DNA from 2 places in the Shewanella sp. AC34-MNA-CIBAN-0136 genome. Region 2 is predicted to be linked to the other one. Evidence: predicted binding sites of a transcription regulator. Region 2 holds the regulator's gene; the other holds the start of a gene.
The links. The regulator MetJ, encoded in region 2, represses methionine synthesis genes. The targets are predictions, from matches to a motif close to TAGACGTCTAGACGTCTA.
Positions count from the first base shown of each region.

Region 1: serA (phosphoglycerate dehydrogenase) is a predicted target of MetJ. The motif match lies at 12,725-12,742, and genes of this name have one in related genera.

Region 1 covers NZ_JBEOPJ010000002.1:183,577-200,557, forward strand. Annotated here, with positions in the region: gene putA (bifunctional proline dehydrogenase/L-glutamate gamma-semialdehyde dehydrogenase PutA) at 1-3,161, opposite strand, end outside; gene AAEY94_RS02540 (TIGR04211 family SH3 domain-containing protein) at 3,564-4,145, opposite strand; gene AAEY94_RS02545 (inorganic phosphate transporter) at 4,286-5,554, opposite strand; gene AAEY94_RS02550 (TIGR00153 family protein) at 5,580-6,260, opposite strand; gene AAEY94_RS02555 (CYTH domain-containing protein) at 6,497-7,981, shown strand; gene katB (catalase KatB) at 8,134-9,594, opposite strand; gene AAEY94_RS02565 (YgjV family protein) at 9,858-10,100, opposite strand; gene AAEY94_RS02570 (PaaI family thioesterase) at 10,321-10,758, opposite strand; gene AAEY94_RS02575 (helix-turn-helix transcriptional regulator) at 10,904-11,572, opposite strand; gene AAEY94_RS02580 (DUF2238 domain-containing protein) at 12,054-12,677, opposite strand; gene serA (phosphoglycerate dehydrogenase) at 12,870-14,099, shown strand; gene ygfZ (tRNA-modifying protein YgfZ) at 14,266-15,228, shown strand; gene AAEY94_RS02595 (ABC transporter ATP-binding protein) at 15,374-16,078, shown strand; gene AAEY94_RS02600 (ABC transporter permease) at 16,083-16,981, shown strand, end outside.
Region 2 covers NZ_JBEOPJ010000010.1:81,301-98,281, forward strand. Annotated here, with positions in the region: gene AAEY94_RS11725 (TAXI family TRAP transporter solute-binding subunit) at 136-1,089, shown strand; gene AAEY94_RS11730 (TRAP transporter permease) at 1,294-3,327, shown strand; gene AAEY94_RS11735 (DUF1850 domain-containing protein) at 3,327-3,731, shown strand; gene AAEY94_RS11740 (manganese-dependent inorganic pyrophosphatase) at 3,830-4,753, opposite strand; gene AAEY94_RS11745 (NanQ anomerase/TabA/YiaL family protein) at 5,127-5,588, opposite strand; gene AAEY94_RS11750 (alpha/beta hydrolase) at 5,694-6,749, shown strand; gene AAEY94_RS11755 (LON peptidase substrate-binding domain-containing protein) at 6,963-7,541, shown strand; gene AAEY94_RS11760 (pseudouridine synthase) at 7,653-8,633, shown strand; gene AAEY94_RS11765 (tetrathionate reductase family octaheme c-type cytochrome) at 8,728-10,122, opposite strand; gene AAEY94_RS11770 (DUF3373 domain-containing protein) at 10,185-11,897, opposite strand; gene AAEY94_RS11775 (c-type cytochrome) at 12,046-12,375, opposite strand; gene AAEY94_RS11780 (sulfite exporter TauE/SafE family protein) at 12,740-13,480, opposite strand; gene metJ (met regulon transcriptional regulator MetJ) at 13,556-13,870, opposite strand; gene metB (cystathionine gamma-synthase) at 14,079-15,248, shown strand; gene AAEY94_RS11795 (bifunctional aspartate kinase/homoserine dehydrogenase II) at 15,380-16,981, shown strand, end outside.

The sequences.
Region 1 (16,981 bases), on a different contig from region 2:
GCATTGCCACCAATAGCGGTAATGTTATTGGTACGAGTCTTTTCAGTCACAAAACGAGTTAAGTAGTGTGGGCCACCCGCTTTAGGACCTGTACCCGATAATCCTTGGCCACCAAATGGTTGTACACCTACAACTGCACCAATTTGGTTACGGTTAATGTACACGTTACCCACGTTAACCTTGTCTGCTAAGCTAAGCGCATGGCCTTCATTACGGCTATGAATACCCAATGTTAACCCAAAACCTGTGCTGTTGATTTCATCAACCACTTTTGCCAAATCTGCCGCTTTATAACGGATAACATGCAAAATAGGCCCAAAATGTTCTTTTTCGAGTAGCTTAATTGAACTAATTTCAACGGCTGTAGGCGCTACAAAATGACCATTTTCAGTACCCGCAGGTAATTCAAGTTTATTAATTAACTTGCCGACCTGGCTGATATGATCAATGTGGGCATTCAAGTTAGCTTTGGCAGTGGCATCAATCACGGGGCCCACATCGGTTTTCACTGAACTTGGGTTGCCAATCACTAATTGCTCCATGGCGCCTTTCATGACTTCAATTACGCGATCTGCAATATCTTCTTGTAAAAATAAGACTCGCAATGCCGAACAACGCTGGCCAGCACTGGTGAACGATGAAGACACCACGTCATTTACCACTTGCTCGGGTTGTGATGTTGAGTCAACCACCATGGCATTTTGACCACCGGTTTCAGCAATTAATGGAATAATTGCACCATCACGGTTTGCCAAGGTGCGGTTAATCAATTTAGCCGTGCCAGTAGAGCCGGTAAAACACACACCGCCAATACGTTCATCTGCAGTGATTGCAGAACCAACAACTGCGCCAGTACCTGGTAAAAACTGCAATACTTCGGTAGGAATACCGGCTTCATGCGCAAGTTGCACAGCACGATAACCGATCAAACAGGTTTGCTCTGCAGGCTTGGCAATAACCGTGTTACCCGCAGCAAGTGCAGCAGAAACTTGACCAAGGAAAATCGCCAACGGGAAGTTCCATGGGCTAATACACACAAAAATTCCGCGACCTTGTAGAAACAGCTCGTTTAACTCGCCTGTTGGGCCAGGAAGCAATTCAGGCTGAGCCATCATCTTCTTAGCTTGTACCGCGTAATAACGACAAAAATCTACTGCTTCGCGAACTTCATCAATACCATCTTGAATACTCTTACCCGCTTCACGAGTACATAATACAATCAGCTCTTCACGGTTTTCTTCCAATAAATCAGCTAATTTCTGTAGTGCATTAGCACGAGTTTCAACAGGTGTACGTGCCCAACCACCAAAAGCAGCATCTGCACCAGCAATGGCTTGTTCAATTGCGTTAGCATCAGCAAAAGCCACTTTACCTACCGTTAATGAAGTATCGTATGGGCTAACAACGGTTTGCACTTCACCCGTTAAGGTTTTACCGTTTACCAATGGACCTGCTGTCCATTGAGTATCGCTATATTTGTCCAGTGCAGCAAAAAATGGCTCTGACTCAGAAATAATGTTCATGTTTAATCCTTTAGAGTTCTTACGTTCTGCACCGAAAATATCAGCAGGCTTAACAATTTTTTGATTCGCTAACGACTTGTAACCCAATAGCGTCACCAATGGATGAACCACTAAGCTTTCTATTGGGGTATTAGGGTCAACCAGTTTATGTACGAATGAGGTATTGGCTCCGTTTTCCAGTAAGCGACGAACTAAATACGGCAGTAAGTCTTTATGCGCGCCAATGGGTGCATAGATACGTACCGCTTTAGCACCGCTTTCTGCAAGCATGGTGTCGTAAAGCTCTTGGCCCATACCGTGCAAACGTTGGAATTCATATAAACGATCAGCGGCCATCGCATCAATACTGGCAACGGTTTGCGCGTTGTGGGTAGCAAACTGGGGATAAATAGCACCACGGGTGGCATCAGACAATAAATAACGCGCACACGCTAAATAAGACACATCCGTGCCGGCTTTACGGGTATAAAGTGGGTAGCCAGCTTCGCCTGCTTGTTGCGCCCATTTTAGCTCGCTGTCCCAATAAGCACCTTTGACTAAACGCAGCGGAATTTCATCGCCTTGATCTTTAGCAAGACGCGTCAACCAACACAACACCGGTAAACAACGCTTAGAATAAGCTTGCACCACAATGCCTAATAAGCCCCAGCCTTTAGCGGCTTCTGATTGATAAAGCTGCTTAAATAACTTCAATGACAATTCAAGACGGTCAACTTCTTCAGCATCGATAGAAATACCAATATCGAGTTCACGCGCTTGTATAATAAGTTTAATAACCGTGTCGTATAATTCGCTTAATACACGATCTTCGTTAGCGACTTCATAACGAGGGTGTAATGCAGATAATTTGATCGAAATAGTCGGTCTTGGTGAGTCAGACTCTTCATATTGCTGCGCGCCTAAATCGCGAATAGCATTGCTGTAATCGTTAAAATACTTTTGCGCATCATTGGCGGTTAATGCTGCTTCACCTAACATGTCATAGCTATGGGTATAACCTAACTTACGTTTAGCTTCGCTATTTTTAAGCGCTTCTTTAACGTCCTGACCTAACACAAATTGCTTACCCATGATCTTCATCGCCGCTAACATAGCTTGACGGATCATCGGCTCACCGACACGATTAACCAGACGTTTAAGTATATTGCTTGGCGAACCGTCAGTATTACGATCTAACTTAACCAGTTTACCGGTTAACATTAACCCCCACGTTGAGGCATTAACCAGCAATGAACCACTCATATTTAGGTGTTCATCCCACTTGGCACCAGACAATTTATCTTTAATTAGCGCATCAGCTGTTTCAGCATCAGGAATACGCAGCAAGGCTTCAGCCAAGCACATTAAAATAATGCCTTCTTTCGTTTCTAAGCTGTATTGTTGCAAAAATGCATCAATACCAACCATCAGACCTTTTTTCTCAAACTGACGAACTTTGCTCACGAGCTCATGGGCACGACGAGTCACTTGCTCAATGTCTTGTTCAGACGAAGGCACAAGCTTAATTAATTCAGACAGGTATTGCTCTTCATCGACAATGTAGTTGTTGGTCACTGCAGTAAACAGTTCCTCAAGAGTGGCATTGTCATAGCGGCCGTCCAGTACTTCACTCGCTTTGAACATAGTATTCGCTTCCATCTAGGTCAGGTTAAGGATGGTTATTATCGTTGTTGAATGGACACTGTATTCACGAATATTTTATTTTGTATACAATGTACGATCTGATTTTCGGCGATTATACATTCAAAATGTGAACTTGGACACTCAAGTTGAAAACTTGCTAATAATTGTTTGATTTTGGTCACTGAAACAGACAGAAACAATGTGCTAGTTAATTAACATCACAACAACAATAAACGTTTAAGTTAATGTTAATTAGTAACTTTTTTAATAATTATACCAACATGGAATATGAATATATTTCATCAAGAAAAAGATTAAAAAAAAGGCCAACGTTTGAATAGTTGGCCTTTATACAATCAAATGAGAGACATTAGTCGTATCACTTTATCCGCGAAAATCTCATCGTTATTGGAGATGTTACATCCAACGGCTTTTCTTACGACGTTGTGGACGAGGTAAATACACCAATACAATACCAATCAACGCACCAATACCTGCAATTAACCCACCTTGCTGCCACATTTCATAACGTTGGTTATCCGCGGCTTGCTGTACTTTTGACTTAGCATCATCTCGTTCTTTAATCGCTTTGGTAAGAGCGGCTTTTAACTCAGACACCTTTTCGTTAGACAGTGTTAAAGATTCTTCAGTATTGTCAGTATTTTGCGTAATGTTATTTAATTGCTCATTAGCCTGTTTTAATTGTGCTTCCATTTCAGGAAAACGCTCACGAAAACTAGGCTGATCTGAAACTAAACTGGTTAATACCCAGCCTTCACGACCTTTATGATCAATGATTTGAGTAAAATCACCTTCGGTATTATCCAATAAAGTGATCGGCTGACCCGCTTCAACACTACCGATAATACGAAACTCTGTACCCGGTCCACCGTGGATATAGGTGAACACATCATCAGAAATAAATCGCGTTGGTGCTTGGGCTGCAAATACGCCACTTGGCGCAAGTAAAAATATAAGGATTGAAAGTACTCTTAACACGGTATTTATCCAAACTCAGAAAACTTATTGTCATGCTATTTATTAAATGCTCTGAATGCAAGAAGGAAGTCATATGACTTCCTTCTTAAATACATTCAGCGTTCACATTTCTGCTAATACTTCATTGCGTCTTAGTCAAATTAACTAAAGATGTTCTTGATAATGAAGAAGAACAAAATAGACAGTGCAGCACCGGCTGGCAGAGTAATAACCCAAGACACAACAATGTTACGTACTACACCAATATTAATTGCTGCAATACCACGCGCCATGCCCACACCCAACACAGCACCCACTAACGTTTGCGTTGTTGAAATAGGTAAACCAGTACCAGAAGCAATAACCACAGTCGATGCGGCAGCTAATTCAGCAGCAAAACCACGACTTGGGGTTAAATGCGTAATGTTTTTACCAATGGTTTGCATCACACGCTGTCCAAAAATGGCCAAGCCCATAACAATACCAACAGCACCAAGTGGTAAAATCCACCATGCTAGAACCGCTTTAGCACCAATAATACCGCCGCTTTCTACGACAGAAACCACAGCAGCTAAAGGACCAATCGCATTAGCAACGTCGTTTGAGCCATGGGCAAATGCCATACAACATGCAGTCACAACCATTAATATGGCAAATACTTTTTCAACATTCCCATACTGGGTTTTTAGATCGGCTTTATCGCTCATTTTTAAACGACTAATAGCAATTTTACCTGCAAGACCGACTACGGCTGCAACCACAGCTGCTAATGCATATGCTTCAACTGTTGAAAAGTTTATGCCTACATGTGATAAGCCTTTAGTAATGGTCACAAGTGACATCACAAAATCGGCCAATGCCATGTAGAAAGGCACATAACGCTTAGCACTTGCTAATGGATCATCGGTATTAAAAATCAGCTTTTGCACACTTTGGAAAATGATATAAGCAATAAAACCCGAAATAGCAGGTGTCACTACCCAAGAGCCTACAATACCGCCAACCTTACCCCATTCAACTGCATCTGCACTGACACCCACTGCGGCAAAGCCAACAATAGCGCCAATAATTGAATGCGTTGTCGAAACTGGCCAGCCTAACGCTGACGCTACAACTAACCAAATACCCGCAGCAAGTAATGAGGCAATCATGCCATATACCAACAATTCTGGGACATCAGTAAAGTAACTCGCGTCGATAATACCTTTACGAATTGTACTCGTGACTTCACCACCAGCTAAAAAAGCACCGGCGAATTCAAAGATCATTGCAATAATAATCGCTTGTTTAATGGTAATGGCATTAGAACCTACAGAGGTTCCCATTGCATTGGCTACGTCGTTTGCACCAATGCCCCATGCCATCAAAAATCCAAATGCAGCCGCTATCATAATGAGCATAGGGCCGTTGGTGACTAATACATCAACCATGTTGTTTCCTTGATAACCTTTGTGATTAGTTACGAGCTAGCATTAGCTCTAGGCGGGAACCGACACGCTCAGCAATATCTGCTAAACCTCCAACCCATTCGATAATTTTGTACGTGAACATCACATCAATCGGATTCAATTCAGATTCTAATGCATACAACTGACGACGCACTTGAATTTGTAAATCATCAGAATCTTCTTCGATAAGATCTAATTCATTAATCATTTTGGCAACTAACTCAACTTCACGACCACGGAAACCGGTTTCGAGTAAATCATCGAGTTCGTTAATAGCCCGTTTCGCAAGTGATACGGCATCTAAACAACGTTTTAGATAAGCACCAAAGGCATCTTGCATAGGCTGAGGAAGGACTAACTGACGGCCAATAATACGGCCAGAGATATCTTTTGCCTTGTTAGCGATTTTGTCCTGTTGAGTTAATAACTCAAGCAAGTCAGTTCGCTCAACAGGCATAAATAATCCACCAGGAAGAGTCAGGCGAATTTCACGTTTGAGTGAGTCCGCTTCTTTTTCAAGCAAACTAATTTGTTTGCGGATCTTTATCGCTTCATCCCAGTCGCCTGAGTTGGTTGCGTCAAAGAAAGGAACAAGAAGTGATGCACACTCATGTACTTTGTCGATATGTAGTTCTAAAGGCTTAAGAGGTGATTTTGCAAACACACCTAAAATAGAGTTTACTGGCATTGCCGTTTACCTATTTAATAAATTCCAGTTTGGAAAAAGCGGGCGCATGTTAACCCAAGCGTCCGCATAATGAAACTGTGTTTTTTAATTTCGTACGACAGTTTCTCTGTTATCGTTGCTCAGTATATATGATGCGAGCAATGCTATCCTAAGAGATTTTTATTACAACAATATGACATTATGAAGATAATGTGACGCATTAGTGAATATTTGATGACAAGGCAAACATAAAGTCAATGGACGCAGAAATAGAGTTAAAACTATTCATTCAATCACAACATCATGATTTGTTAAAAAAAATATTGAATGACTACCCTAATTCAAGCCCACAAGGGCAGAAAAAACTCACCAACGGATATTTCGATACCGACGACTTACAACTGCGTCGTTGGGATATGGGCTTACGCGTAAGAGGTTTTGACAATCAACTCGAACAGACCATAAAAACAGCAGGCAGGGTCGTAGGAGGGATCCATTCTCGTCCTGAATATAATGTCAGCATTGATCAAAAAACACCGATCTTGTCACGTTTCCCAAAAGAAATTTGGCCAGAGGGAAATGATCTCGACAAGGTGTCAACATCGCTAAAATGTATTTTTGAAACCAACTTTGAGCGTCAAACTTGGCATATATACCTTAATGATAGCCTTGTTGAGGTTGCACTAGATGTAGGTGAAATAATTGCTGATGATAAAGTTGACCCTATATGCGAACTCGAATTTGAATTACTCGCAGGAGAGACGTCTGCATTATTAATACTCGCAACAGAAGTCGCTAAGTCAGTACCATTTCGCTTAGGTAAAGCCAGTAAAGCTCAACGCGGTTATCAACTTGCAGGCAAATCAAAGCCGTTCACCATTAAGCATATTGATTATGTCTCATTACCAAAAAACAATAATATGCAGCAAGCCTTGAGCACATTATTAGAAACAGGTCTTGAGCGCTGGCAATTGATTGAGAATATATTAACGCTGCCAACTGGTGATGTTCATCAACAATCAGCCTTGTGGGGCGAATTACGCCGCTGTGTGCGCTTACTCAGGCTCACCTTAAATCAATTTGGTTTATTAGATCAGCACACCAGCCCATTATTCGATCATCTTGAGCAGGCTCTGGCATTTGTTAGCCCACTGCAAAGTTGTTGTTTATTATTACAAGACGATGCTAAACCACTTGCCAACATCAACAATAAAACCCTTGTGTGCCTACAACTAGAAAACTATATCGACTCAATGTCGATATCAACTCAATTAGGCTCAATATGGCAACATCCTGAGTATGGTCAATTACAATTGGCATTGGTCGATTTGCTATTAACCGCTGAAAGCGGCAAAAATGAAAGCCGTCATTATCCCGAATTAGGTTTATTTGCCAACCAGCTACAGCAAGCCTCATGGAAACGTATTGGAAAATCAATGCCGATAACCGCTGAAATGAACAGTATTGATTACCAACACGTTGCTGATGCTTTGGATGAAAGTATCTTAGTTGGGTTTGCTTATGGAGAAATGTATCCCGCTAAAAAGCGCGAGGCTTTTCGGGCACCATGGCAAGACTTAGCGTTAGGGATTAGTACGTTATCTGCATATAAAATATTAAGGCATTTGAGTGCACAGCATCAGCTTAATATTGAAGCTTGGTTAGACAATAAAGAAACCAGTTTATTGTTTGCCATGGAGCACTCGCGAAAAAGTGCCTTAAAAGTCCCTATTTACTGGTAAGCGTGCATATTCCCCATAATTGGTTACACGCCCACATGTATTAGTGATGAATAGTAAAACAGGAAGATAATGATTATCTTCCTGTTTTACTAAACAACTAATTTGTTAGCGTTAAGGCCTTAATCGTCGCTTATTCTTTGGCAAAATACAGGTTACTTTGCCAAAGCCTGCTTAACACGTCGACCGTAATCAACATCCGCTTTAGTAAAATGATCGACCATTTTTTGTTGCACATCTAATGTCGTTTGACTGAGTGTGCCCGCAATCGTTTCCACTAAACGATTTTTCTCTGCTTCACTAAAGATACGATAAAGATTACCCGCTTGGGTAAAGTCATCTTGGTTATAACGACTAAAACGGGCAGCCTCTCCTTCTAAACGTAACGGTGGTTCTTCAAAACTGGCATTTTCAGTGAGTGGTGCAACGCTGTTAGGACCATAATTAACACTGGCATCACCACCGGTTTGGCTACCTTGATAAGGACACTGTGTTCCTGCCATAGCACCAGCACGTTGATGATGGTTGGCTTTAGCGGCATGCGGACAGTTAACGGGTAATTGATTATAATTAGTCCCTATACGGTAGCGCTGTGCATCTGCATATGAAAACAAACGGGCTTGCAGCATTTTGTCTGGCGACGCCCCCACTCCTGGCACTAAGTTACTTGGTGCTAATGCCACTTGTTCAACTTCAGCAAAATAGTTTTGTGGTAAACGGTTTAGCTCAAGTTCACCCACTTCAATCAACGGATAATCACTGTGCGGCCATACTTTAGTCAAATCAAATGGATTAATGGCGTAAGTATTGGCATCAGCTTCTGGCATAATTTGCACATTCACAGTCCAACGCGGGAAGTTAGCATCATTAATTGCTGCCACCATGTCGCGTTGTGATGAATCAGGATCTATCCCTTTTAGTATATCTGCTTGTTCGCCGGTTAAATTTACCACGCCTTGCTGTGATTTAAAGTGGAACTTAACCCAAAAACGTTCACCCTTAGCATTCCAAAACGAGAACGTGTGCGAACCATAACCATGCATTTGTCTGTAGTTAGCCGGAATACCACGGTCTGACATTAATATGGTCACCTGATGCATCGACTCTGGATTGAGCGCCCAAAAGTCCCACATTGCTTGGGGATCTTTTAAATTAGTTTGTGGGTGACGTTTCTGAGTGTGAATAAAGTCAGGGAATTTAATACCGTCACGAATAAAGAATGTCGGGGTATTATTACCGACAATATCGTGGTTACCACGAGCAGTATAAAAACGTAGTCCAAAACCGCGTGGATCACGCTCTGCATCTGCTGACCCCATTTCTCCGCCTACCGTAGAGAAGCGCATAAATGTTTCAGTCTGCTTGCCGACACCATTAAAATGATCCGCTATGGTAAATTCACTTAAATCTTTAGTTAATGTAAACGTCCCATATACACCAGTCCCTTTAGCATGTACCACACGCTCAGGAATACGTTCACGGTTAAAATGAGCTAGCTTCTCTATTAAATGCCAATCTTGTAAAAGCAGTGGACCACGTTCACCAGCCGAGATTGAATTTTGATCATCTGCTACCGGGGCGCCATTTTGGCTGGTTAAATAATTACCTTGATTCATTTTTTTGCTCCTATGTGCGGTCTACTAACCACTGCTCAATTAAGTCATAAACTGTTGCCATGATGATTTTCCTCACTCAACTCATCATTCGATGGACACATAATAGAAGCACTTCATAATTACATAAAACGATTAAAATAGATTATTACAAACTAAAAAAACGATTATGAAATTTATTAAGGATAGGAAAAACAGATTAAAACTAAAATGCAGGCAATAAAAAAGCCAAACTGATTATTTGGCTTTATCGAGACACAATGTGACTATTCAGTGGGTGGAGTAGGCTCACGGTATAACTTCACTAAATAATAGAGATCAATTAATACAATAAAAAAGTTAACCAGCGCCACAGGGATCGCATCAATCGCGAGGCCATAAGCCACAAACAACCCTGCACCAATTAAGTTCCACCAGCGTAGTTTTTTAATGTCTGACATCATCAGCGAAATAGCCACAACGACAGAGGCTAAATATCCTACCCATTCCCAGATGTTAATACTGTCCATGGATTTTCCTTATATTAATATGCCTACACCAATGCAAGCGAGTAACAACATTAAGCTAACGTGAGTCAGTGAAAAAACGTTATTGCTTAACGCACTTATTGGCACACTTGATAGACTAAATAAGCAAAGCACCTTATAAAAAAAATACACTATTAACAAGGTTAAAACCTTGACCTATCGATGATTATAAGACCTATCGATTTATAGTATCTATAATAGCTTATCGCTCTACAACCGCTGCCGTCATTCGTGAAATACAACAAAGTTCACCCGCACTGTTACGAATAAGGACTTCCCAAACCGAACTGCGTTTACCTAAATGCACAGGTTTAGCCGTTGCCGTTAATTCACCATTACGTGATGCTTTCAAATGATTTGCGTTGATTTCTTGGCCAACACAATAATAACGGGTAAAGTCGACCACAAAGTTGGCGGCATAGCTGGCAACGGTTTCCGCTAGTGCGACGTTCGCACCACCATGAACAATCCCTAATGGATTATGTACGGCTGGATTAGCTGGCATAGTGGCAACCATATAATCGTCGCCGATTTCAGTAATTTTAATGCCCAATGTTTGCATTAAGGTGCCCTTTCCCTGCATCCCTGCATCTAAGCGAGCACAATCTTCTAAAGTGACAATGTTAAACCAAATACTCATTCTTAATATCCATCATTATTATTATTAGAAAACTCAGTGTACTGATTAGCTTACCTTTTTGAAAGAAAAACGCGATCAATAACATTAACCCATTAAAAAGGAGCCTAAGCTCCTTTTATAGTTATTCACTAAATCTATATGTACGTTAACTCACTAATTCGCAATGGCTTTGGTAGGTCTGTGCCCAACGCAATAACTCAACTCGGTTACGCGATTCCGTTTTACGGAAAATAGATGAGATATGCGCTTTTACAGTATGTTCACTAATACACAAACGCTGGGCAATTTCTTTATTACGCGCACCGCTAGAAACAAGCTGAATAATGGTTCTTTCTCGACTGGTTAATCTTTGGAGGATGGCCACGGTATCGGCAGGGATTTCAACGTTGGTATCGAGTTGCTGGACTAAACGTCTAAAAATCTTACTAATCAGTGGACGGTCGTACCACAATTCATCAGAAACCATTTTACGCAGACCCGTCAGCATTAAGTCCATGCGTTGATCACTGTATAACAAACCCCGTACGCCTAAGAGTAATGCTGACTCTTGATCAAGTGATCCACGTTCAACTTGGTACAATGCTACAGGGACATGCTCCACTAAACGCGATACCAGTAACGGGATGCCCTTACTGTCTAAGGCCGCACCTTTTTGTGAAACAAGATAAAAGTTGTTGGATTTTTTTTCTAACTCAAGCTCAGCCGCATGTTTTACAATTCGAGTTTTCAACCCGATAGATTCTGCCAAAATAGCTAAATGGCAAGGTGCTGCGATTTGGTGCAAAAACACCAACTCATCAATATTTGAACTCATCACTCTTCTCCCTGAAAAGTACATTATTGCTCAACATACCTTGAGCACATCCTGAGGCTATATACTATACGTAAATGAAATACGTTTACTAGCCTTCAAAACTAGGCTGAGCAGATAGTTTACTTTTTGTCGTTATATTAGAGCATGTTCTTTCTTCATTCGTTAATCGCGTTACGAGATAAATCGACTCACCAAAAAAGTGGCTATTAGGTTAAGTCGGTCATTATCAATCACGATTCTTATAATAAAAAACCTTCCTATACAGCAAGCATAGTAAAAATTTGTTAGTTGATATGACTATTATGTAAGTCTAAAGTATGAATAGTAAATTTGACTGACTTTGCGTAGACTTTATCACTAACCCAAGACTGATAAGCTCATACTTTCAATTCGCTCAACATCATCAATCTCTCATCAATGCTAGCAGCCAAATTTACTCATTTTATGACAAAATAAGCTAACTAAATAAGTTAAGTGAGCCTTATGATAAAGACTGCTGGTTAAGCGCCATTTTGGTCGCTATTTGTTTATTATGAAGAGACGATAACAACAGTAAGCCACATACCCCACCAATTAATGCTAGAAACATGTCAGATTGAGTATCCCAAACATATCCTTGAGTGCCTAAAAATGCCTCGGCATTTTCACCGGTAGCAATGGCAACCCACCATTCAACTAATTCGTAAAAAGCTGAAAACGCCAACACAAAACATACTGCTAAAAACTGACACCAAGCACCTATTTGCATGACATGTTTACGAATAAATATTTCGCGAGCTAATATTACCGGAATAAAACCCTGAGCAAAATGGCCGACTTTATCGTAATTATTGCGCTCGCCGCCCATCACTTGCGCTAGCCAGTCAAATAACGGCACTTCAGCATAGGTATAACGTGCACCGACAAATAACACACAGCAATGCACTAAAATAAGTGCATAAGCTAACGTAGTCAGAGGAAAGCTTTTACGACTAAAAAATAAAATAGGTAATGCGATTAACGCAGGTATAGCTTCTAACCACCAAGTGAACATATCTTTAGGTGCGCTAACTGACCACAACAGTACTAATAGATAAATCCCTATCCATATAACCTTACTCTTCATCTTAATTCTCTCCATGAGATATTGTTCTCAAATTAGAATATAAACTTTAGCCATCTAGCCCTCTACAAGCGCTTAAAAAAGTGCTACTTTGATAATGCGCCGGAAGTCCGCATTTATATCATAACTATTAGTATAAGCATTAGTATAACCATTAGCTTAAGCACCATTTAATGATAAGAGGGTACCCATATCATGGCGAAACACTCGCTTGACAAGGATAAGATCAAAATCCTGCTGTTGGAGGGCGTCCACCAAACTGCGGTCGATGTACTAGAACGTGCAGGTTATACCAACATTGAATACCATAAAGCCTCGTTAGGCGAAGAGGCTTTGATTGCATCAATTAAAGATGCTCACTTTGTTGGATTACGCTCCCGCACCCAGCTTACTGCGGAAGTATTGCACCGTGCAGAAAAGTTGGTTGCGATTGGTTGTTTTTGTATTGGCACCAACCAAGTCGATTTAGCCACGGCCGAGAAACTGGGTATTCCTGTTTTCAACGCCCCTTTCTCCAACACCCGCAGTGTTGCTGAATTGGTGATTGGTGAAATCATCATGCTGATGCGTGGCATTCCACAGCGCAATGCCATGTCACATCGTGGCGGTTGGTTGAAGAGTGCTAATGGCAGTGTTGAAGTCCGTGGTAAAACCTTAGGTGTGATTGGTTATGGCCATATTGGTACTCAACTGGGTATTTTGGCTGAAACCTTGGGCATGAGAGTGATTTTCTTTGATATTGAAGATAAGTTACCGTTAGGCAATGCCTCTCAAGTTCACTCTATGGACAAGTTATTGGCCCAAGCAGACGTTGTTAGCCTGCATGTACCAGAAACACCGCAAACTAAAGACATGTTCGCTAAAGCTGAATTTGCTCAAATGCGTCAAGGCAGTTTCTTTATCAATGCCTCTCGCGGAACTGTTGTTGATATCGAAGACTTAGCCGATGCCCTGAAGTCAGAACATCTTGCGGGTGCTGCGATTGACGTATTCCCGGTAGAACCTAAGTCGAATGATGATGAATTCATCTCTCCACTGCGTGGCTTAGACAATGTATTACTCACACCGCATATTGGTGGTAGTACTGCTGAAGCACAGGAAAATATCGGCGTAGAAGTGGCTGGCAAACTGGTGAAATACTCAGATAACGGTTCTACACTGTCTGCGGTCAATTTCCCTGAAGTGTCTTTAGCGCAACATAGCGGTACCTCACGCTTATTGCACATTCATCAAAACCGTCCTGGTGTATTGATTAAAATTAACCAAGCGTTTTCTGAAAAAGGCATTAACATTGCTGCTCAGTACTTACAAACCACTGCTGAAATTGGTTACGTGGTAATGGAAGTCGATTCTGATCAAGCAGAAGAAGCATTGGTTGAATTAAAATCTATTGAAGGCACTATCCGTGCGCGGGTATTGTTTTAAACTGACTTTTATAAGCAATTAACTTGAGTTAATTGTCTTCCTAAAAAAGCTACCTTGTGCACAAGGTAGCTTTTTTATTGGCTTTAAAACCATAGCCCCCTGTTGAGCATTCTATTAATCCGTTACACTCCAACCATACCGTCTTATTCACACGTTAGGGATAGTTATGACCATTTCAGTAAACCAACCAGATTGGGATTTTATCGCCACGTCTCCTGAATTAATGTTATCAAGTTTGACGCATATGGGGTTAATCGAAATCACTGGTGAGCAAGGGCGCAGTTTCATTCATGGCCAAGTCACCACAGATATTACCTCCCTTGGCACAAACGAGTGGAAATGGGGTGCTCATTGCGACCCTAAAGGTAAAATGCTCGCCAGTTTCCGTGGGTTTTCAATCGGCGATAGCTTATTCATGTTACTGCCAAAAAGTACTTTAAGCTTGGATTTACCTCAGTTACAAAAATACGCTGTATTCAGTAAAGCCGAACTCGCCGATGTCAGCAATGATTATCAAATAATGGGTATTGCTGGCCCAAAAGCACAAGCCTTTGCAACTGAACATTTTGGCGATGTATCGCAACCACTTAACCTTGTTGAGCAAGGTGTGATTATTCGTGATGGTGAACGTTTTATTGCCATTATTAACAATGCAGCAGCACAAAACATTATCAGCCAATCGGGACAAACATTGTTTGCTGCAAGTGCATGGCAAGCATTGGAAATTAAAGCCGGTTATCCAAACATAGATGCCGCTCATTCCGGCCAGTACGTTGCGCAAATGTGCAACCTGCAAGCCATTAATGGCATTAGCTTTACCAAAGGCTGTTACATGGGCCAGGAAACCATTGCCAGGATGAAATATCGCGGTGGCAATAAACGTGCATTGTATATTTTGTCTGGTACTACCAAGCAAACCATCAGCACTGACACTCAATTAGAAATTGCCCTTGAAGGCGGCTTCCGTCGTGGTGGCAATATCATTGAATGCGTCCAATATGGTGACAAGGTACTGCTTACCGCGGTGTTGCCAAATGATACCGAAAACAACGCTCAACTTCGTATTACCGGAGATGAAAGCTCACAGCTAACTATTATCGAGTTGCCATATTCTTTAGCAGATGCTTAATTAATTGATGTTGTATCTTCATTAAGCGAGCCATTGGCTCGCTTTTTTATTTTTTGAACATTAATGATCTATATCACGTATATTATTGATAATATTACTCTGTTTATTCAGAACTTCAATTAAGCTAATTCGTTATGGAGCGACTATGACTACTATCGTCACCTTAGAAAATATTAGTAAAGGGTTCCGCGATGGCGAGTCATTTCATTCGGTGCTTAATCACGTCAACCTGACTTTGCAGCAAGGTCAAACTATCGCATTAACCGGGCCTAGCGGCAGCGGTAAAAGTACCTTACTGAATATCATTGGTGGCTTTGAAACCATAGACAACGGTGACATGTTAATCCGTCAGGCTGATAACATGCGATCGGTGACAAAGTGGCAAGATAAGCAATGGAGCCAATATCGACGTCAGTCGCTCGGGGTTATATTCCAACAATTTAACTTACTCACACCATTAAATGTGCGCGACAACATTCAATTTTCACTGGCGCTAAATCAGTTAGCATGGAGCCCTTGGTGTGATGAACTTTGCCACCAGCTAGGATTAACGCCATTGTTAGACCGCAACGTTGAAAACTTATCCGGTGGACAACAACAGCGAGTGGCTATCGCGCGGGCATTAGCTCACAAACCACAACTCATATTAGCCGACGAACCGACAGGTAATCTTGATCAACACGCCGGATTACAAGTCATGCAACTACTTACCGAACTCGCTCAACAAGCCAACTGTTGTATTTTAATGGTGACTCACAGCGAACAATGTGCCGCATTTATGCAGCATCGCTGGCACGTCGAAAATCAACAGATTGTGATTAACCCTGCTGACATAACATTGCAAGGGTAAGCCAATGACAACTAACTCTTCATCATACTTATTCTCAATTAAGCGCTTAAGGTTATGCTTGCACCTGTTTGCCAGCCATTATCGTCATGCCCCCCTGCAAGCCAGTGCTATTTTACTGGGCATCATGCTCGCGGTAACGTTACTGATTGGCGTATACGCCACCAACGAAAACGCCAAACAAAGCTATGGCAATGTATCCGAACTAATGAGCCAACAAGCTCGCTTATCGATTAGCCACCGTACAGAAAGCAGTATTGATGAGGCAGTTTATTTTGCATTAGCCAATGCAGGATTCAATACCATTGCCAGCATTGAAGGCATCGCAACCGATGAACAAGGCCGATTATGGCGGGTTAATAGTAGTGATGTAGTTGCCGCTATGACCAGCAACATGCAACAGCAAAAATCAGGTGCTAGCTCATCGATAACAGCGACGCATATTCCGCTAGCAGAATTACTGGCAGGCAAACCCAAAGTGCTAATGTCGGCAAGCCAGCGCGAACGTATGAATAAAGTGACCAATAACACTGACCGCATAATACTGAACGACACGGCTGTTGAACTCGTTGCCATTGATGATTCGTGGGGGCTTGGTTCGGCAATTTTGGCCGATATCTCACTCGCTCAACCCTTGCTGAATATGCAGGGTAAGTTAAGTTACGTTGCCGTATTTGATTCACCCTCTTCAAATGCAAATATCTCAGCCGCAAACGAATCAGAAACAGATGAGCAACTGATAGCTCGATTAACGAACACCCTAACCCAAGCAGGTATTGATACCAGTAAGCTAAATTTCACCACCCAAACGAGTGAAGGCGAATCGCTTACCGCCCTCACTGCCAGCTTTCATCTTAATCTTGATGCCATGAGCATGTTGGCCTTTGTTGTCGGCTTATTTATTGC
Region 2 (16,981 bases):
AACTGAAATCGCGGAATAAAGGCGATTTATAATGATGTTATTAGCCTTTAGTCTATATAGATTGCACAGGATGTCAGTGGTAGTGTAACTACATAATAATACTCATAACAATATAAAAAATAAGGATATTGCAGGATGAAATTAACCAAACGTTTTTGCATGATTGGCGCAGCTGCAGCGCTATCTATTAGTACGGCTGTTATGGCCGCGCCGACATTTATCAATATTCTCACCGGCGGAACTAGTGGTGTTTACTATCCTATCGGTGTGGCTTTATCTCAACTTTACAGCAATGGCATTGAGGGCTCTAAAACCTCAGTACAAGCGACTAAAGCGTCGGTTGAAAACCTCAATTTATTACAAGCTGGGCGTGGTGAATTAGCGCTTGCACTAGGTGATTCGGTATCGGCAGCGTGGGAAGGTGATCAGGAAGCCGGTTTTAAAGCACCGCTTAAAAAATTACGCGTTATTGCGGCAACTTATTCTAACTACATCCAAATTGTCGCCAATAAAGATGCCGGTATTAATAGTCTTGCAGATTTAAAAGGCAAACGTATTTCTGTCGGGGCGCCAAAATCAGGTACTGAGCTAAACGCTCGCGCTATTTTTGCTGCTGCAGGACTCAGTTACGACGACATGGGTAAAGTGGAGTTTTTGCCTTATGCCGAATCTGTTGAGCTGATTAAAAACCGCCAATTGGATGCGACTTTACAATCGTCTGGTTTAGGTATGGCAGCGATTCGTGATTTAGCCGCAACAATGGATATCAACTTTGTGGCTATCCCTGCGGATGTTGTCGCTAAAATTAATAATCCTGCTTATCAAGTTGGGGTGATTACGGCCAATACTTACGAAGGCCAAACAGAAGATGTGAGTACGGTTGCGATACAAAACTTATTGGTAAGTCACAGTAAGGTGTCTGATGAGATTGCTTATCAAATGACTAAGCTGATGTTTGAAAACCTAGACCGTTTAGGTACTGCTCACTCAGCTGCTAAGGCGATCAGTTTAGCCACAGCGGCAAAAGATCTGCCTATTCCACTACACCCAGGTGCAGAACGCTATTACAAAGAAGTGAATGCGCTATAAGTAATAGTCTTAAGTTAACAGCGCTTGTTTGGTAAACCCAGCAAGCGCTTGTTTATTTCTGTCTTTCAACCATATTTGCTAACTTCTGTTTTAGATCAAGAGTGACTAATTGAGTCAACGTCATTTTTAGTCCACTCATTTTTCTGAGCTGAGGTTATTTAGTTGTAGTAAGTGTCGAGGCATACCATGAGCGATCCAACCCAAATTACCGAACCAGAGCAGGGCTTAAGTGCCGATACTCGCAACTGGCCGAAAGCCTTGTTTGCAGTAGCATTAATTTTTTCTATTTTCCAAATTACCACCGCGGCATTTCATCCAGTTTCGACACAAGTATTGCGCGCCGTACACGTGGGTTTTTTATTATTAGTGGTGTTTATTAGCTACCCAGGTATAGGCAAGAGTCAGCCATGGCAACCTTTGGCATGGATACTCGGTTTAGCGGGTATGGCAACCGCGGTTTATCAATGGGTGTTTGAAGCAGACTTAATTCAACGTTCTGGTGATTTAACCCAAAATGACATGATTATTGGTGTAGTGTTAGTGGCTTTAGTGTTTGAAGCCGCCAGACGAGTGATGGGAATAGCCCTGCCGATTATTTGCGGTATGTTTCTGGCCTATGGTTTATTTGGCGAGTATTTACCCGGTGAGTTGATGCATCGAGGTTATGGTTTCGACCAAATAGTTAACCAGTTGGCCTTTGGTACCGAAGGCTTATATGGCACGCCAACTTATGTATCAGCGACCTATATTTTCTTGTTTATTCTGTTTGGGGCCTTTTTAGAGCAAGCTGGAATGATCCGCTTATTTACCGACTTTGCTATGGGCTTATTTGGCCATAAAGTGGGTGGGCCTGCAAAAGTGTCGGTGGTGTCTTCAGCACTCATGGGCACCATTACCGGTTCGGGGGTTGCCAATGTGGTCACCACTGGCCAATTTACTATTCCGCTAATGAAGCGTTTTGGTTATCGGTCTGCTTTTGCGGGGGGTGTAGAAGCCACATCCAGTATGGGCAGCCAAATTATGCCGCCGATTATGGGCGCCGTAGCCTTTATTATGGCTGAAACCATTAATGTGCAATTTATTGAAATAGCTAAAGCGGCAATGATCCCCGCGGTATTGTATTTTTGTTCGGTGTTCTGGATGGTGCATTTAGAAGCTAAACGCGCCAATTTATCTGGTTTACCTAAAGACCAATGTCCAGATCCGTGGGCAGCAATTAAGTTGCGTTGGTACTTATTAATTCCACTATTTATTTTGATTGGTTTGTTGTTTTCCGGTCGTACACCGCTGTTTTCCGGCATGGTTGGCTTAGCACTGACTGCGATTGTGATTTTAGGTTCGGCCATAATTCTCAATCTATCATCAGCTGCTATGCGGTTTGCTTTTTGGATAGCATTAGGGGTGATATGCGCAGGCTTTTTCCAGTTAGGTATTGGGGTTATGTTTGGCGTTATTGCCATGCTGGTGGTGGTTTGTTGGTTTGTTAAAGGTGGTAAAGAAACTCTCACATTATGTTTGCATGCATTAGTTGAAGGTGCACGCCATGCTGTACCTGTAGGTATTGCTTGTGCGCTAGTGGGCGTGATTATTGGTGTTGTGTCACTAACCGGTATTGCTTCAACGTTTGCCGGCTATATTCTGGCTGTCGGCCAAGATAACTTATTTTTGTCTTTAGTGCTGACGATGGTGACGTGTTTGGTATTAGGTATGGGGATCCCGACCATTCCTAACTACATTATTACCAGCTCAATTGCCGCGCCAGCGTTACTGGATTTAGGTGTGCCGTTAATTGTGTCGCACATGTTTGTGTTTTATTTTGGCATTATGGCAGACCTTACACCGCCAGTTGCCCTAGCGTGTTTCGCCGCGGCGCCAATCGCTAAAGAGAAAGGCTTAAAAATCAGTTTATGGGCCATTCGCATTGCCATTGCTGGGTTTATTATTCCGTTTATGGCGGTGTACGACCCTGCGTTAATGCTCCAAAGTGGTGGTGTGCTAGAAACGGTTTATGTGGTCCTTAAAGCGACGGTGGCTATTGGTATTTGGGGCGTGATATTTACCGGCTACTTATTACAAAACCTATATTGGTGGGAACGTGTTTTAGGCTTTATTGCTGGTGGCTGTTTGATTATGGCGACACCGCTGAGTGATGAGTTAGGTTTTGGTTTGGCACTGGCGTTTATTTTGCACCACGTATGGCGTGCACGTAAGCTAAAACGTTTAGCGCAGGGCGAATAATGCTAGGGCTATGTTTGGGTTTAGCAGGCACGATTTGGGCTCAAGTGCCTGCTGAACAGATGACATTGTCTTGGACTCACACAATTGAGAAAATTCGTTGGGCCGAAGATTATCGATTAACTAATGAAGGTTTTATTTTAGAACAAGCAAGGGTAAAAGGCAGTGGCGCAGGAATGGAAATCCCTGCCGATGCGGTGTTAAAAGATGGCAGTTGGCACTACAAACCGCATTTACCTATTTTGCCAATGCTAAAGTTGGGCCGCACGCCAGAAGCAGGCGATTATCAGCTATGTGTGTCATCGACTCAGGCTGGGCAACAATGCCATTCTATGAGTTATTGGGTGGGTGAGCCTACCACTGAGCAGCCCTCCATTGAGCTATGGGGTTGTGATATACCAGTATGAGTTTGGTGTGTTAATCATGCCAATAAGATGTATTTAGACATAAAAAAAGCTGAATCAATTGATTCAGCTTTTTCTTTATTTGAGATGTTTACAACGAGTTACTTTGCAAAGGCATCTTGCAGTGCAGGTACAACTTGTTTTTTACGGCTTAATACGCCGTCTAACCACACGCGACCATCAACGGTAGGTTTACCGTAAGCGCGCTCAGTTAAGTCTGCTGAATCAGAAACAACTAACATTTCTGAACCTTCTTTCATGATATCGGTTAGCAGCAATAATACGCTGTGACGATTGCCTTCAATTTTCAATTTAGCAATATCTGCTTCTAGGTCAGCTTTGATGTCGTCAAATACAGACAAATCGATAACTTCTAATTGGCCAATACCCACTAGGTTACCGTTCATGTTGAAGTCTTTAAAGTCACGCATAACAAGGTCACGCGCTGGCGTACCTTCTACTGCTGATTTTACTTTAAACATGTCCATGCCGAGTTCTTTAAAGTCTTCTACACCGGCGATTTTAGCTAACGCTTCAACGCAACGGATATCGGCAGTGGTACAGGTTGGAGATTTGAAAATAACTGTGTCACTTAAGATGGCGCACATCATGATACCAGCGATGTTTGCTGGAATGTCTACCTGGTAGAAATCGAACATCATTTTAATGACGGTGTTGCTGCAACCTACTGGACGGATCCAACATTCTAGCGGAGTAGAAGTGGTTAAGTCGCCTAATTTGTGGTGGTCGACAATACCGACGATAGTCGCTTGAGCGATATCATCTGGCGCTTGAGTAATTTCTGAATGGTCAACAATATAGACTTCTTCACCAGCGTAACTGGTTTTATATTCTGGTGCTTCAAAACCAAATTTTTCTAAAATAAATGCGGTTTCTGGTGATAGCTCGCCTAAACGGGCTGCAATTGCCGGTTCATCGATTTGGTTTTTTAAATATGCTAATGCTATAGCACCACAAATTGAATCTGAATCAGGGATCTTGTGACCCACTACATACATTGCCATTGAAAGACTCTCCTATAAAGTTGCCCTGATTTTAACAAGAATTGATCTTCATCGCATTAAAAAATACCACTTCAACGGTTCAACTTACCACATGAGTGTTATCCATGATGATATGCGTGTTTAATTGACAAAAAAAGGCCCCGAGCGGAGAGTCTCGGGGCTTTTTCTATTTTACACAGGGTAAGTGCATATTTGTCTTTAGCTTAGGTATAACAACGCTATTGAAGTATCTTTTCAGTATTCTATTGAGACTATCTCAAGTGCTCTGTCGAGGAGCTTCTTGTGCTCGAATTAACTTTAGCAGACTTCTATCAAATAGCGATGTCTTACTCATAACTCAGTAGTAGGACTGAGCGTTGGTCATGTTTTAAGGTTATACCCGTACCTTTATCACCACTTTGCGGACTTTTTGTGGTGTAGGGCTGGTGCCCGGCATATGGATGTCACCAGGAAAAAACAATGCAAACATGCCGGCTTTTAGCGGAATAAACGCCGCATCATCTTTGTTAGATTCATAGTCGTATTCAGCATAGTCATGCTTGTCAAAATAAGGCTTAGAAGGCGTTTGATTGGCTAACGGTAAATAGCCAAATTCTTCTTCACCGCTAACCACATACTGCACATCAATATACTGTTGATGAACTTCAAAGGGTTCGATCTCTTTAGGCTTAGTTTCATAGTCATTGACGATAACGAAAATGTCTTTGCCTTCAAGCGGATAGTTGCCCACTTCAAGCTGACTAAAGTCGGTGTCCGCGAGATGAGCTAATGCTTTGGCTAATCTCGGGCTAAGTTGAGTGTATAGGTGGCGATTTGCTAAAGTATCAACAATCATAAAAATTCCGTAAGATAAGAACCATAAAAATATGCTAGCGTGTTAGCGCTAAAGCATACAGTTTTACAAAGATAACAGCATTACAAATATAAGAAGGATTGTACATTGCCTGCATTACGTTTACTTGCTGGACCAACGGCTTACGAACAACTAGAAGCGAATGGCTTAGATCAATCATTGTTTACTCAGCTCTTTGCTGCATCAGGCGGGCCTAAGTGGCTGGCGATAGCAGGCTTAGATAAATATTTATTTAGTGAGTTTTTTCAGGGGCGCCAAGATCCTCTTTATACTATGGGCGCATCGTCGGGTGCGTGGCGTTTAGCTTGTATGGCGCAACAAGATCCATTAGCGGCTTATGAACGTTTAGAACATTTTTATATTCATCAGAATTACGAAAAAAAGCCAACGCGTGAACAAGTCAGTGCCCAAGTATTGCAAATTGTTGATGGCATTTTAGGTGAACAGCAAGGCGCTGATATTATTGCTAATCCGTTAATTCGTCATCATATGGTGGCCTGCCGTGCCCGTCATTTAAACCGCATTCATGCCAAATTTGGCTTAATGATGGGATTATCGATGGCAGCGGTAAGTAATGTCATCAATCGAAAAAGCTTAGGCTGGCACTTCGAGCGGGTTATTTTAAGTCATAAAGACGCCGCATCACCTTTTAGACGTTTGAAAGATTTGCCCACCAAACATGTCGAGTTAACTCAAGACAATATCCGTCATGGATTACTAGCGACAGGATCTATCCCGCTATTGCTCGATCCGGTAAAAGATCTGCAAGGCTCGCCAAAAGGCCATTATTACGATGGAGGCATAACCGATTATCATTTTGATATGCCATTACCAGCAGCGACAGGGTTAAGTTTGTATCCGCACTTTTATCCGTACATGAGCCCTGGTTGGTTTGATAAATCCTTGTTGTGGCGTAAAGCGAAAGCGAATTATCACAATGGATTAATTTTAGCACCGAGTAAGCAATTTATTGCAAGCTTACCGTTTAGTAAAATTCCTGACCGTGAAGACTTTAAAAATTTAGATACTGAAAGTCGAATTGCTTATTGGCAGCAAAGCGTGCAACAAAGCCAGGTATTAGCTGACGAGTTTGCTGAGATTGTCGCTTCCGGCACTATTATGGATCGTATTGAGCGTTTATAAGATCCAATAAATTGAATGTTTTTTGTACTTTTTTTGAAAGATAGTCGTATTGATTAAGGTCTATTGGAGTAGGGCGTAGCGAAAACGGGTGGTTATGTCGGTAGTAAGCATTATATTATGCTGCTTAAGTTGTTGAATAATTAACCACTGCTACACTTGTTTCATTGATTTGACTTTGGTTCAGTAACTTCACCTATGGTGTAGGAGGCTGTTATGCAAACAAAAGAAGTAGCATTACTGATTCAAGATGCAGTGCTATTACCCGGTGGACGACTTGAAATTCGAGTTGTGGCACCGAGTGATTTAGCCATGGTTGCCGATGTATTAAAAGGTCACTATGGTTTAGCATTTGCGCCATTGAAAGTGAATAGCGAACTGCCTTGTTATATTGCAGCAACCCAATGCAATATTATTGATTTCAACCAGTTAGATGATGATTCTTTAAGCATCGTTGTTGAGGGAACACAGCGTCTTAAAATTTTATCTGCGGCGCAAAAACGAGATGGTTGTTGGATTGCTCGTGCGCTCCCTTGCGCTAATTGGTGCCATGAGCCCATTGCGGGTGAGTTTGAAATTATCAGCGCCGCACTTGAACAATTTTATCAAGTGAATCCAGATTTACTGGAATTGTATTCACAAACACATTTAGAAGATGCCGCTTGGGTGAGTCAGCGTTGGTTAGAGGTTTTACCTATGTATAACCGTGATAAGCTGATTTTAGTTGAACAACCTAATTGCCATAAAACCATGGATTTTGTGCTGCAATTACTAAAATCTCACGTGGATGTATAAGCGCAATATTGTGTTATCGGTATCAAGTAATCAAGATACATTTTAAACCTAGCCTGATAAGATACCTTCTCGTTTGAACCTTACCTTCATCTTTATATAGCCAAGTTGTTTATGCCTAATTCATCAAACTACACTGCGGATCATCCTCAATCCTCTTCCCAAACACCAAGCGCTGCCATTGCCGCTCAACCTTCGTATATTGTGTTGCCGCGTGCTAATGAATTAGCAGGTAAGCAATACCACACAGTAGTTGAGTTTTTGGTCGATCATTTTAAGCAAATCGATGCCAGTGTGTGGCAGCAACGGATCAAAGATGGCAAAGTTCATTGGCAAAATGGTGAGTTAATTACCGCAGACAGTGTCTATCAAGCCACTGCCAAAGTGTATTATTACCGCGAAGTGCTGGCCGAAACGAAAGTGCCTTTTGCTGAGCTGGTGTTGTATCAAGATCTTGATACCATTGTGGTTTATAAACCGCATTTTTTACCTGTTACCCCAGGCGGAAATTACGTCAATGAATGTTTAGTGCATCGATTACGTATCGCGACTCAAATTGATACGGTCGCCCCAGCACATAGGCTCGATAAAGACACGGCTGGGGTGATGTTAATGACGCTCAATCCGCAAACACGCCATGCATATCATCAGCTATTCTTAGATGACAAGATCACTAAAGATTATCAGGCCATCGCTAAATTAACACCTAGGTTGGTGAGTGAATTAGCCGATAATACTTGTACGCTTCCTATTCATTGGACGGTTAAAAATCGTATTGTGGCGGCAAATCCAAGCTTTACCATGCAGGTGGTTGAAGGCGAGGCGAATAGTCATTCTGAAATCAGTTTAGTGGCGGTAAAAGATGGTTTTGGCTTGTTTGAGTTAAGTCCGATTACCGGTAAAACTCATCAATTACGTGTACACATGCAAAGTTTAGGCATGCCGATTTTACATGACCGCTTTTATCCAGTGCTACAACCTAAAGGGCCGGACAACTTTGATAAACCATTGCAATTATTGGCTAAACGGTTGCGCTTTACCGATCCAATCAGTGCTATTGAACAAGATTTTCAGTGCCAAGGTTTGGATTTTTAGTTGGTTATTTAGCGAATAAAAAAACCGCCATCATAAAATCGATAGCGGTTTTTTTGTATCAGCTTATTGCTGTTGCAGTGAGCTTATCTGAGTATTAGTCAGCTTTAGTATGTTTAATACCTTTACGATTTTTCATTGGGTCGCCATCATAACCAAGGGCTTTCCAATCCAAACGCTCGCCTTTGTTGTGGCAGTCATTACACTGTAGTGCCTTGTCTTTTGGTGACACCATGTGGTTGATGCGCCACCACATCTCAGTTTCAACAAAACCATGCTGGCCACTGTATTTGAGTCCTTTCTCTATCATGGTTGGGTTAGCTTCCATGCCTAATTTGGCTGCTAAGTCCCAATCAAACTTATCCCAGTAGCCACCTTCACCGTACGTTTTAGGGGTTATCAGAATATTAAGTTTAGCATCATAGATTTGCTTACCCGTGTGCACTTTAAATGGGTAGATTTTAGCTTTAGGGTCGCGAATATCACCTAATGGATAAGCTAATTTAACCGTTTTAGTGGGGTCCATTTTATCGCCAGCCATATACGCATCGGCGCGGCCATTAAACCAGGCATATTGTGGTTTAACGTCTTTTTGCCAAATAAAGCTGCCTTTCTTTTTCATAAAGGTGTGCTTGCCGTATTGGTCTGTTGTTTCAGGAAGATCTTGACCTGCCTGTGACCAATCCCAACGCATTTTGGTGGGTTCATTTTTAGCAAATGATGGTATATGACAAGTTTGACATGCTACCGTTTCCGAGTGGGTATTAAGCTTTGCATTTTTATGAGGCGCAGCATCATGGCAATTTACACAACCAATTTTGTTTTCCCCACCAGGTGATACGCCCATCGAGTTACCGGTAATTTGATGATTTTCAGTAACGTGACAAGTTTGACACTGGAAGTCATTGCCATCGGTATCCATGTGGACATCGGTCGCTTTATCTGGATAAGACATTGATGAGTCTAAATCGCCGTGTTTAACCGCATCACCACCGCCACCGTAAAAGTGGCAACTGCCGCAATTGTCACGCACGGGTGCACCTACATTTTGGGCAACATTGGCTAAATTGACTCTTGCTAAGGCCTCGCCTGCGCCCGCAGGATCTTTAATGTAAGTTCCCGTGGTGTCGTGACAGACTAAGCAATCGACTTTGGTCATGTCTTTAAAGTCGAATGTAGAATCTTTCCAACCATAACCTGCATGACAACTGGTACAACGCGGTTCGTTACCCGATATCGATACACAAAAGTTGTTAATACTGTTTTTTTTACCACGCATCACTGTGCGGTCAGGTAGTTTTTGCTCTAACTCCCAAGTCCAATGTGAAGATTTCATAAACTCTTCAGCATGTTCTTTATGGCAGGTTAAGCATTGTGTCGTCACTTCAGGGCCATTAGCAAAAGGCCCTTTCAGCGCCTCTTTATGGTTAAAGGCAGCCTGTGCGCTACTGCTTAATAACAGTAATACAGCCAGTGCTGATAATAGTTTCATGATATTTGTCCTTACCCCTGAGCTTGTGCTCAGGGGGGCCAAGTTAGAAGGTTAAGTTAGCGTTAGAAGTTAACGGTCAGTGAGGCATTGACGTCATAGGCGGTGTCAACAACGGGCAACATTGAGTACGCGCTACCGGCAATCACATCGTCAACCTTCATCGGTGCACCTACTGGTGAGCCACTTCCGGTATATTCATAGTCGTAATACAAACCGGCTAACTTGATAAACATTTTTGGATTAATATCAAAGATATAATAAGCTTCGGCAACGTGGCCACGAGTGGCTAACTTACTGCCGATTGGGTCGTCTTGTGCTTGGGTGAAGGGACTCCAGTATTTAGAACCGTAGTTATATTCCAAACCGAATTTGCCGTATGGTGCAGGAATTTGCATGCCCACATAAATGCCGTAACCATCTTTGGTGTCGCTATCAACGGTTTCTTTTGGCACCATAATGATTTCAGTACCAGTGCTGTTCAACTCTGCTTCAAATACTGCATCGCTTAACATGCCACCGAACAAACCAGCATTGCCGTTGGGTTCAGCACGAGTCCATCCTAATGAGGCAAACATTTTCAGGTCGTCATCGGTTTCATAGGCATAACCTAGGCCACCTAAGTACATATCACCAATGACACCGCTTGGTTGTACGCGGGTGACGAAGTTAAAGTTGTCGAATTTTTGCATGTCTTGATACATGGTTGGGGCAAAGATACCCGCCAGTTGAGTAGGGAATGCCATGGTGCCCGTAAAGCCATCATTGACATCTTTAGCACCGAATAAAGTGAACTGTAAGAAATGGTTACCGTCATTAATCACGTCGATATTAAACCCGCCGAGGTGGGTATCTTTAGTGATGATGTCACCAAACAATTCGCCATTGCCGTACTGTGATTCAAAGCCTTGGCCATAGCAAAAACGCACTGTTTGACCTTCAATACCGGTGATATCACCCAAGTTGTAACCTAAGGTAAGACCATCGAAGTTGAAATTGACTAAGTGACCTGATGGCGTGCCGCCTCTGAGTTCATTTTCACGATAATGATTTGGTGGACCGTACGTTGAAGGGCGACGTCCAATAGAAAGGTAAGTGCCACTACCATTAATGTCTTTCCAATTAAAATAGGCGCGCTCTACTTTTAACTCATCACCACTGGTGCTACCGCTACTGGTGCCGTCCATGGTGAATGAGTTCCATGAGTCGAATACTTTAACTCCAGCAGAGTCTCCCCAGCTCTTAAACATGGTTAAACGTCCTGCAAAGCTGACGTTATCCCACACTTTAGCGTCAATGTTTAGGCGTAAGCGCGTGGTGTAAAATATATCGTTATCAATGTCCTGTTGGGTTTTTTGGCCCAACAGCATTGGCATAACGCCTTGCAGCATACCGCTTTGAAACGCGCTGGCTAAATCAGGGTTTGCCATCATCATTTGGCCTAACGGTGAGGTAGCACTGTTTGGATCGCCAAATACTCCTGACATGGCTTTAGCGCCAAAGTCAGAAAAGTTAACGTTCATGGCTGGGTTCCAAGTGACGTTTTGATAATGTAATGAATGTGCTTTGGTTCTAAAATCACCCGTAATGGCTATTCTGTCTAAGGCTGTGTGACGCTCGGTTTTGTCAACTCGTGAATTTAAGTAATCAAGATCTTCATTAATAGTAGCCAGTTGTTGTTTAAGATCGGCAATCTTTTGTGCATCGGTATCTGCTGCTAGGCTTGCGCCGCTCATAAAGAGCGCGTTAGCCACTAATATTGAGATGAGAGTTCTCATGGTCTTTCTCCCCTTTATTTGCCAAATAACAAGGTCAATTTGGCAAATTTTTTGTGTCAGGATCCCTGAGGCTAAGCCTCACAGTTTTTTCGTTTGGTTTATTGGCTGATGTTTCGTTTAGAACGAAAAGATACTCAGCATTGATGATTTAGCCGCAAGTAGCTGGTTGGTCTGAATCGGCGGCGTGGTCATATAAAAACTGTTGAATATCTTTTATGTCTTTTTCTGATAAGGCTTCAAAAACGGCAGGTTTAGCTTTGTGCTTATCACGAGTAAAGAAACGATCCCATTGGCTCATGGTTTTGGTCATTGGGGTTAATTCAGGACCTTCACTGTTAGCGCTGTGGCAGGCTTTACATTCTTTTTTGTACAGGTGCTTACCTTTTTTAGGATTACCACCATCTGCGGCCATCACTTGGGTGCCAAGTGATAATGCCATAGCAACTGCGATACCAACTTTAATGTAAGTGTTCATCATTTTGTCCTCTGTCGGGCTTATTAGGGTTGTGCATTAACAGCATTTAATTATTTATTTGCTGTAAACAATGTTACCTAAAAGTGAGTAGTGTTAATTTGAAGTAGATCATATCCATGAGAAAAATCTAATTGAAAAAAAGTTAATTGAAAGAAATCTAATGAACTAGTGTGATGTGGATCTATTGCGCCAAGATGAGGATTTTGCTAGAGGAGATAAAAGTGGTTTTTTTGATACTTATTGATGGCGTTTTTAGGTGAGAAATAGACTGCTTGATAAATAGAAGGGGAAGATTTTAATCATTATTAGCGAACAAGCCCATTGATGGCTGGTTTTGTTTACAGGTACAGAATAGCTGATTAGCTGATTAGCTCATTAACGTGTTGGTCGACATAATCACTAACACAGTGGCACTAATACTACATAACACTAAGGTGACTATGCGGGTTTTATCTTTATCAACGCGGCCAATTAATCTACCTGAGACAAGATAACCAGCAACGACTGAAGGCAATAATAGCAGTGATAGCCATAAATGCTTCACTTCAACTAAGCCGACGATGGTTAGAATAGCTAAGGCAATTAATGAGCTAAACACGAAAAAGGCAGATAATGCCGCTCTAAACTGACCTGGGTCTTGGCCTGCAAGCAAAATGGCCATTGGTGGACCACCGATAGCAGCGATATTGCCAAATATGCCTGAAAATACCCCAGCGATAAATAAACTGAGGCGATTAATAGGGGCGGTAAAGCGAAAGATGCTAAGAATAACAGCAATAAACACAATGCCTGCAATCACTAAGCCTAGTATGGCTTGTGGGGCAAACAGCAATAATCCAGCGCCTAAAAACCCCCCAGGGATCCGCCCGAGTAAGGCATATTGCAAACCATTAAATTGTAGATGACCGCGTTCTCTAAATAAGGTCATTGCAGAAATGGCAAAGCCCATAACAATAATAGGAACAGGAACTAATTGAGGATTAACAATATACAGCAGCGGGCTTGCAACAACGGCTAACCCAAAGCCAATTAAGCTTTGGGTTAGCGCGCCAAAAAACACGATAATCGATGCCAGTATCAAGGTCGTTGGATCGATAAATGACATCATAAGTTCTCTTTAAAAACATGACGACTTCTTATTAGGGTCGTTTCAAAGTCTGTGAGGTATTGACTAATCAGTGAATTATTCGAGCTCTTCCCACTCGATACCCATATCATCCATTAACTTTTTCGCTTCACTTGGAATGCTATCAGGCTGATCTTTTGATAGATCACCGTCATAAGGTAATGGTTGACCTGTGTACGCATGCAAAAATGCTTCGCATAGCAGTTCACTGTTAGTTGCATGGCGCAGATTATTTATCTGGCGACGCGTCCGCTCATCCGTCAGTACTTTTAATACTTTTAAAGGGATAGAAACCGTAATTTTTTTTACTTGTTCATTTTTTTTGCCGTGCTCGGCATATGGGCTGATATATTCGCCATTCCACTCAGTCATTAACTTACCCTTAACGATAAATACGCTGCAGATTTTAAACCGTTACAATCTCTAGTCAAATTATTGCTACTATTTAATCCCGATTGCAAATAGATTTCTTGATGTTTAGACGTCTAAACGTCTATTTAAGTTGACGGATGGGGATCTCTTAGGTAAATTTGGACGTCTAGACATCTCTTTGTGTGTTTGTGAAATTTTAGGAGTTACCATGACTAAGCATCAAAACGCCACATTGGCCGTTCGCCAAGGTATTGAAACAGACACACAACATGGTGCTATCGTGCCACCGATTTATTTATCGACCAATTATTCATTCGATGGCCACAATAATCCGCGCGAGTTTGATTACAGTCGTTCGGGTAATCCTACTCGATGTATTTTAGGTGACGCACTCGCCAAACTCGAGCAAGGTGCTACCGGCGTGGTGACATGTACCGGCATGGCGGCGATTACATTGGTGACTAGCTTACTTGGCCCAGAGGATTTATTGGTTGTGCCGCACGATTGTTATGGTGGCAGTTACCGCTTATTTACTAATTTGGCCAAAAAAGGCCAATTTAAGTTATTGGTTGTTGATCAAACTGATGCGCAAGCGCTGAGCAAAGCGATAGCTCAAAAACCGAAAATGGTGTGGTTAGAAACGCCATCGAATCCTTTATTGCGGGTGGTAGACATTAATGCCATTAGTATCGCTTGCCATGACGTTGGCGCGCTAGTGACAGTCGATAACACCTTTTTATCACCAATATTACAGCAGCCATTATTATTAGGTGCAGACATTGTGATTCACTCAACCACCAAATACATCAATGGTCATAGCGATGTGGTCGGTGGGGCTGTAGTGGCTAAAGATCCTCAAGTGGGTGAGTTGTTACATTGGTGGTCAAATACTCTTGGGCTTACGGGTTCAGCATTTGACAGTTATTTAACCTTGCGAGGCTTACGTACTTTAGCGGTACGAATTCGTGAGCATCAACGTAATGCACAAAAGATTGTTGAGTTACTCAGCGCCAGTGATGTGGTGGCCAAGGTGTATTATCCGGGTTTAAAAGACCATCCAGGTCACGAAATTGCGGCAAAACAACAACAAGGCTTTGGTGCTATGTTAAGTTTTGAGTTAATCGGCGGCGAAGCGGAAGTAGTGGCATTTTTAAAGGCGCTGTCGTTGTTTAGTGTTGCCGAAAGTTTAGGCGGGGTGGAAAGTTTAGTCGCCGTTCCGGCCACTATGACCCATCGAGCAATGGACCCACAAGCAAGGCAAGAGGCTGGTATTAAAGAGACTTTATTGAGACTATCTGTCGGTATTGAAGATGCAGATGACCTCTTGGCCGATATTCAAGCAGGCCTAGCAGCTGTTGCCGCGATAAAATCAGCTTAATTCGAGTTTAAGTTAGCTGTGGTTTCGACCAAATTGGGTAAAATAGCAAAACATGCACTTGCAACACTATTGGTTTCAAAATAGAAGTCTAGCAGTCGCAACAAAAGTCGTAGTTGTTTAAGGAGTCAGTAATGACGCGAAGTCATTTACATAAGTTTGGTGGTTCAAGTTTAGCGGATGCAGATTGCTATCGCCGTGTTGCACATATTCTACTTACGCATGGTCAGAGTGATGATTTAGTTGTGGTATCCGCCGCCGGAAAAACGACTAACTTCTTATACAAATTATTGAGCCTGCGTGACAGCGGTCAGTTGTGGCAAGAAGAGCTGCAAATTCTGATCAGTTACCAGCAGACGTTAATTGAACAATTATTATCAAACGAGCAAGCGCGTGATTTACGCGAACGTTTGTCTACCGACAAATCTCAGTTAGTCAGCTTATTATCTTTAGAGCAACGTAACGATTACCAATTAAACCAAGTGGTGAGTTTTGGTGAACGTTGGTCGGCGCGCTTAATGGCCGCTTTGTTAAGAGAAATGGGCGTAGCTGCGACTCATGTCGATGCGTGCTCTATTTTGGTAGCCGATGAAGGTGCCGTACCCAATATTTTAGTGGCTGAGTCTCGTGACAAGGTACAAGCCTTATTAGCCTTGCACCCGCAAGAGCGTTTAGTGATCACCGGCTTTATATGCGCTAACCGCCACGGCGATACCTTATTGCTGGGTCGCAATGGTTCTGATTTTAGTGCCACCTTAATTGCCAGCTTAGCTGACATTGAACGTGTGACCATTTGGACCGACGTTGAAGGGGTATTTAACGCCGACCCGAATAAAATTAATGATGCTAAATTACTCAAGAGTATGTCACTCGCAGAAGCCGATCGCCTAGCGCGCCTGGGCTCTCCTGTACTGCATTCTCGTACCTTACAGCCACTGTTTAATACTGAAGTGAGTTTAGCGGTACGCTCAAGCTATGCTTCACACACTGACTTTACTTTAATCGCGCCACTGAGTTCATCAGCGAGTGCGCCTGTGGTCACTAACTTAAATGAAGTGGTGTTGTTTAGTTTTAAAATGAACGCAGATATTGAACCATTGTTGGCTATTTTAGAAAAAGCAGGTATCACACCGTTAGCTTATTGGTCGCTAGCACAACATAAGTTTGAGTTGGCGTTAACGCTTGAAAGCCAAAAACAAGTGCAAGCTTTGCTCACTCAATACAGCAGTGAATTTTTGATTGAAGAATTGAGTGCCCAAACTGACTTAGGCCTAGTGGCATTAGTCAGTGCCGATGCTCATCACTTTAGACGCAGTTTTGCCCGACTACTCAGTCGTGATGCCAAACCGATTTATCAAGATGCATTAAGTTTGGTCACTTTAGTCCCGCAAGCTCAAGTGAGTTTATTGACCCAAAAAGTACATCGTCGTTGTGCTGGACCAAGAATGCGTATTGGAGTGTTATTGCTGGGAGTGGGTAACATTGGTGAGGCGTGGATTGATTTGTTTAAACGCGCCAGTCCAGCATTAGATCATGAACTCGAAGCCTCTGTTGAGTTAGTTGGTTTAGTTGGTTCGAAAAAAGCGTTAATTTCTAACGACGGAATTAACCTTGAACAATGGCAACAAGATTATCAACAGCAAGGTATTGAATGGGATTATGATCAACTGTTTGATCAATTAGCGCAGTTATCATGCGATGAAATTGTCGCCTTAGATATCAGTGCGAGTGCCGCC